DNA from 2 places in the Ruminiclostridium papyrosolvens DSM 2782 genome. Region 1 is predicted to be linked to the other one. Evidence: riboswitches for the same ligand, from Rfam matches in the RefSeq annotation. Region 1 holds a riboswitch; the other holds the start of a gene.

Region 1 (3,346 bases):
CATAAAAGACAATCACTTCGACAGAAATGGTTTCTCTATTAATATAAAGGATGAGGGCTTCAATTTAAGAGGTAAAATAGGTTATACAGAGGTGGTTCCGTTTCCCAAAACTATATTTAATCCGGGTATTATGGGGCCTTTTTCTTTTATACCCTTTATGGAATGTTATCACGGAATTGTAAACATACATTGCGAGATTGAAGGATTTTTATGTATCAATGGCAAGGATACGGATTTTACCGGAGGTTACGGGTATCTTGAAAAGGACTGGGGAACTTCTTTTCCAAAGTCTTGGATTTGGCTTCAATGCAATCATTTTAAATCGGAAAATACTTGTCTTATGTTTTCTATTGCATCCATACCATGGTTGACCTCAAGTTTTGACGGTTTGATTTCATTTTTAAAGTTTGGAGATGATTTTTTTAGGTTTGCCACTTATACCGGAGCTAAAATTAAGAAGCTATCTTATGTAAATAACATTCTTGAAATTGTTGTGGAAGATTCAAAGAATATACTTTCAATAAAAGCTTCAGTAGCAAGGGGAGGAGTTTTAAAGGCTCCGAAAAACGGTATGATGGATATAGATATAACCGAAAGTATAACATCTCAGGTAGACGTTATTTTGCAAGATAAAAAGGGTAATATTATTTTTTCAGATAAGGGTAATAATACGGGATTGGAACTGGCAGGGGACTTCTTACAATTTGAAACGGAAAATTAAATCTTTACCCATTTATTATATTATGATAAAATTTAATAGTAACAGTTGCGGGGGAACCATTTTGGTTGAGAAGGTAAAACCTGACCCTTGGAACCTGTCGGTTAACACCGGTGTAGGGAAGCAAAATATTATCAGAAATTTTAGAAGAGATTTTGATAAATGCCGCTTACCTTACAAAGGTGAGCGTTTTTTTATTGGAAAAGTTTATAGCAGTGACTTGTGGGGGGACCAATTTTTGGTTGAGAAGGTAAAACCTGACCCTTGGAACCTGTCGGTTAATACCGGTGTAGGGAAGCAAATACGATTAATTATTGTATAGGTTAAAGGTGCTTTCCTGTTTGAGGGCATCTTTTTGTATGTTTTTACCATTCCAAAGGTCAAGTGGTACAAATACCCCTTTCAGATTAAGGAGGTGTAGCAATTAATGAAAAAAGTACTAACAGTTGCAGGTTCTGATTGCAGCGGAGGAGCAGGAGTTCAGGCAGACTTAAAGACCTTTGCTGCTCATGGTGTTTATGGAATGAGTGTTATTGTGTCGGTGGTAGCAGAGAATACGTGCCGGGTTATTGATATTCAGGACATAACACCTGATATGATTAAAAAACAGATGGATGCAGTTTTTGAAGACATAACACCCGATGCTGTAAAAGTAGGTATGCTGTCAGGCAGAGAGTGTATGGAAGCTGTTGCTGAAAAATTGGATAATTATAAGCCTGAAAACGTAGTTATCGACCCTGTAATGATTGCAAAAGGCGGGCATGCCCTGATGAAAGAAGATGCTTTGGAGTTTTTTATAAAAAGATTGATACCACTGGCGGGTATGCTTACTCCTAACATACCTGAGGCGGAGGCAATAACAGGAATGGAGATAACTACCTCAGAGGATATGAAAAAGGCAGCTGTCAGCATATACCGCATGGGTGCAGGAAGTGTCCTTATAAAAGGCGGACATTTGAAGGGAGATGCGGAGGATATACTTTATGACGGAAAAGAATTTTACATATATTCAACTAAAAGAATTCAGACAAAAAATACCCATGGAACAGGGTGTACATTTTCCTCTGCCATAGCCTCAAACCTTGCCTTGGGACTGCCTTTTCCAACAGCAGTCGAAAAAGCAAAAGAATACGTCACAATGGCAATTGAACATTCCCTGGAAATCGGAAAGGGGCATGGTCCCACACATCATTTATATGGAGTTTATAAAAACGGATTAAATAATTGGAGGTCACTATGAATTACAAAACACAGATGGAAGCAGCAAAAAAAGGTATTATTACAAAAGAAATGAGGATTGTTGCACAGAAAGAGTCAATGGACGAAAACAAGCTTAGGGAACTTGTGGGAGAGGGTAAAATAGCTATTCCGGCTAATATAAACCACAAATCCCTCAGTCCGGAGGGAATAGGCCAGGGACTCAGGACAAAAATCAATGTAAATCTTGGTATATCAGGAGATTGTCCTGACTACACAAAAGAAATGGAAAAGGTTGATATGTCAATCAAATTTGGCGTTGAAGCCATAATGGACCTAAGTAATTACGGAAAGACAAATACCTTCCGCAAAGAGCTTATTAAGCGCTCTCCTGCAATGATAGGAACAGTTCCCATGTATGATGCCATAGGCTACCTTGAAAAGGACTTGATGGATATTAAGGCTTCGGACTTTTTTAAAGTAGTTGAGGCTCACGCTATGGAAGGCGTGGATTTTATGACAATTCATGCAGGAATAAATAAACGTGCCGTTGAGTGCTTCAAACGTTCAAAAAGACTTACAAATATTGTTTCAAGAGGAGGCTCACTTCTTTTTGCATGGATGGAGATGACCGGAAATGAAAATCCTTTTTATGAATATTATGATGAGTTTCTTGAAATTCTCAAAGCATATGATGTCACAATAAGTTTAGGAGATGCATTGAGGCCCGGCAGTATCAATGACAGCTCAGATGCCGGACAGTTAAGTGAACTTATAGAATTGGGCAACCTGACCAAGCGTGCATGGGAAAAAGATGTTCAGGTAATGGTTGAGGGGCCGGGACATATGGCGATAAATGAAATAGCTGCAAATATGACTATTCAAAAGAGACTCTGTCATGGAGCACCTTTCTATGTACTGGGGCCTTTGGTAACTGACATAGCACCGGGTTATGACCATATTACTTCGGCAATTGGCGGAGCAATTGCGGCTGCTAACGGTGCAGATTTCTTGTGTTATGTAACTCCAGCAGAGCATTTAAGATTGCCTGACCTTTCCGATGTAAAAGAAGGAATAGTTGCTTCAAAAATAGCTGCTCATGCTGCTGATATTGCTAAGGGGATACCCAATGCACGTGAAATTGATAACAAAATGAGCGATGCCAGACGCCGAATTGACTGGGAAGATATGTTCTCATATGCTATTGACGAAGATAAGGCAAGAGCATATTTTGAAAGCACACCTCCTACTGACAAGCATACCTGCTCTATGTGCGGAAAAATGTGTGCTATGAGAACTACAAATAAGATTTTAGCCGGTGAAAAGGTTGAGTTCGTAACCGAGAAATAGTAAAGGAGACTAACTATGAGTGGGTATACAAAACAAATAACAAGCTTAATTACAGAAGTCAGAAATAAAAAGCCACTTATT
Region 2 (3,346 bases), 130 kb from region 1:
CTTTTAGAGTTAAGTATAAACGGAAGACTGTCAGACGATGAGTTTGAAAGAAGAAACAATAGGTTCAATCAGGAGATTGATAAACTGAATATGAGGTTAAAGGAACTTGATGAGGATGAATTGAGAAACAAAGAAATAACCTATTCAGTTGAAACCCTGAGAAAAGTAATTGCAAAGGAAATTAATTACGAGGAGGGACTGGACAATAAACTAATTGAGTCATTACTGGAAAAGATTGAAGTATATAATACAAATAAAAAAAATGAAGTAGATTTGAAAGTATATTTCAAAGTATTGACAAAACCCTTTGATTATAAGATATTACGAGAGAGAAAGAATACTTCTGTTTGTTCCTCACAATACATATGATAAGGGCTGATATTGAAACAGAAATAGCTCCTTTGGTTGGAACTGAAAAGCAATCTGAAGAGTTAGTATCATATTTGCTAAAAGAGTTTGAAAATGATACCGGCAAGTTATGGGACTCAAACATATTCGGAAAGTCTCTTCATGAACTGGTAAATGAGGGATTGCAGAACAAGCTGTTCAGAATGCCGGAGGATGCACAGCTTAAACTTCAGGAAACCTTGCAGAAAATAATAAATGAGGGCAGCGGCGGATTGATATGTATTATACTGTAGCTCACATTAAACATAAATAACAAAAAAAGATGATTCAAGGTAAAGAATCATCTTTTTTGGCATATTAATATTTATAAAGAGTACCCTGTCTGGCAATATATTTACGTAAGGGTTTATACAAAGCAGATATAATAACTGATGTAATTATTAACTCAGGCACCATGTACTGACCGTTGTATATAAGAGAATAAAGGTAAATGTTCATTCCTTTGGGAGCATATGTATACCAAAGAATGATTCCTGAAAGAAAGTGAAACACAAATCTTCCCAGCATTGCTAAAGACGTACTTAAAAGTATGAAAAATAAATTTTTCTTGAATATTCCGGCAAGGCCAAGACATCCGAAGGCGAAAATATAGTCAAGAAATATGCCAAGGGGATGGTAAGAAAAATGTGTTCCAAGAGCAAATTGCAGAAAACCGTGAACAAGTCCCACAAGAATACCACGCTTTGTACCCCAACGAATGGCAAAAATAATTATTGGAACCATGCTTCCCAGTGTTACAGAGCCTCCATAGGGCATTTCATATTTAATAAAACTGAGAATCTGTGCAAGAGCTATAAAAACTCCTGCCTCCACCAATACTCTGGTAGACATTTTATTCATAATAGGTATCCAGTCCTTTCCATAACAAAATATAAAAATGCCATACCTGATGGAAAGCGCAGAGTATGACATAATAAATTTCCTACGCTGGCATTACCCAGATCAGGTACATGGGTTTTAAGTAAAACATACTTATCTCAGCCGAATTATTTTCCAGCTCCCCTTTAATATTTAAATTTTTTAATAAAAGTGATTATAGCAGATAGTAAAACAACTATCAACCTTTAAAATTATCCGTTGGTTTATAAAATATTGGCAAACATCGAACAAATGTTTGCATTTGTTTTGCTATTTGGTATAATAGTAAAGGCGGTAAAAGTGTTTAGGATAAAATTAATATATAGTTAAAATATAACATTTATGAAAAAGGTGTTTTAAATGATAAGGGATAATATTTTTATAAAAGGTGCACGTGAACATAATCTAAAAAATGTAGATGTTGAGATACCAAGAGATAAATTTGTTGTTATAACAGGATTAAGCGGTTCAGGTAAGTCTTCTCTCGCCTTTGATACTATTTATGCGGAAGGTCAGCGAAGGTATGTTGAATCACTGTCCTCCTACGCAAGGCAGTTTCTGGGTCAGATGGACAAGCCGGACGTAGACTATATTGACGGTTTGTCTCCTGCAATATCAATAGATCAGAAGACAACCAGCAGAAACCCAAGGTCAACCGTAGGAACTGTAACGGAAATTCACGATTACCTAAGGCTTTTGTATTCAAGGATAGGAATTCCCCATTGCCCAAAGTGCGGCAAGGAGATTGCACAGCAAACTGTTGACCAGATGGTAGACCAGATTATATCTATTGAAGAAGGAGCGAGAATACAACTCCTTGCTCCTGTGGTAAGAGGCAGAAAAGGGGAATACCATAAGCTTATAGAGGATGCCAAAAAAGATGGTTTTGTCAGGCTTAGAGTAGACGGACAAATAGTAGATATAAATGACGAGATTAAACTGGATAAAAACAAAAAGCACAACATTGAGATTGTTGTTGACAGGCTTGTAATGCGTGGAGATATACAGAAAAGACTTGTTGATTCATTGGAAACAGTACTTCGCTTAAGCGGTGGTATAGTTATAGTAGATATAGTCGGTAAAGAAGAGCTTCTGTTCAGTCAGAATTTTGCATGCAGTGATTGCGGAATCAGTATAGAAGAACTTGTACCAAGGATGTTTTCCTTTAACAATCCCTTTGGAGCATGCCAGACATGTACCGGATTAGGGAACCTTTTAAAGGTAGACCCTGAGCTTGTTATACCGGATAGATCCCTGTCACTTACAAGTGGTGCCATTAATGTTACGGGATGGAATATTGAGAGTGAGGATGCATATACCAGGATGATATTCAACGCCCTGGGAAAGTATTATAAATTTGATTTGGATACACCGTTTAACAAGCTTCAGGGAGAAGTAGTAGATGTCATCCTATACGGTACTAAAGGCGAGAAAATGAAAGTGGATTACGAAAGAGAATACGGCAAAGGGTCCTACATGGCTTCATTTGAAGGAGTTATTAATTCCATTGAACGCCGTTATCACGAAACCCAATCAGAAAGCATGAAGCAGTATTACGAGCAGTTCATGAGCGACAACCCTTGTCCTGATTGTAAGGGTGCAAGATTAAAACCTGAAAGTCTTGCGGTTACAGTCGGAGGTAAAAATATTCACGAAGTATCGTCTATGTCTGTTGCTGATACAAAAGAATTTTTTGATAACATTGAGCTAAGTGAAAGAGATAAGATGATAGCAAACCAGATTTTGAAAGAGATTGCGGCTAGGATAGGCTTCCTCGTTGACGTTGGTCTTGACTATCTCACACTTTCAAGACCGGCTGGAACTTTATCGGGAGGAGAGGCACAGAGAATAAGGCTTGCTACTCAGATTGGCTCCGGCTTGATGGGAGTGCTTTATATTCTGGATGAGCCAAGTATAGGTCTTCATCAAAGAGATAACGAAAAACTTCTGAAAACCTTAAACAGACTCAGAAACCTTGGTAATACGCTGATTGTTGTAGAACATGATGAAGACACCATGCATGCAGCGGACCATATCATTGACATGGGTCCCGGAGCAGGAATCCATGGAGGACATGTGG

What was found. Region 1 has a riboswitch for thiamine pyrophosphate ahead of thiD (bifunctional hydroxymethylpyrimidine kinase/phosphomethylpyrimidine kinase). Riboswitches for the same ligand answer to the same signal wherever they lie in the genome.
Region 2: it holds a riboswitch for thiamine pyrophosphate, as region 1 does, so the genes downstream of both, thiT (energy-coupled thiamine transporter ThiT) here and thiD (bifunctional hydroxymethylpyrimidine kinase/phosphomethylpyrimidine kinase) in region 1, are expected to answer to the same signal.

Annotation. Positions count from the first base shown of each region.
Region 1 covers NZ_CP119677.1:3,027,338-3,030,683, reverse strand. Annotated here, with positions in the region: gene P0092_RS13525 (tocopherol cyclase family protein) at 1-721, shown strand, start outside; TPP riboswitch at 761-858, shown strand; TPP riboswitch at 933-1,032, shown strand; gene thiD (bifunctional hydroxymethylpyrimidine kinase/phosphomethylpyrimidine kinase) at 1,146-1,958, shown strand; gene thiC (phosphomethylpyrimidine synthase ThiC) at 1,955-3,265, shown strand; gene thiM (hydroxyethylthiazole kinase) at 3,281-3,346, shown strand, end outside.
Region 2 covers NZ_CP119677.1:3,161,410-3,164,755, reverse strand. Annotated here, with positions in the region: gene P0092_RS14180 (recombinase family protein) at 1-369, shown strand, start outside; partial or broken gene P0092_RS14175 (sporulation stage IV protein A) at 357-641, shown strand; gene thiT (energy-coupled thiamine transporter ThiT) at 706-1,248, opposite strand; TPP riboswitch at 1,310-1,422, opposite strand; gene uvrA (excinuclease ABC subunit UvrA) at 1,627-3,346, shown strand, end outside.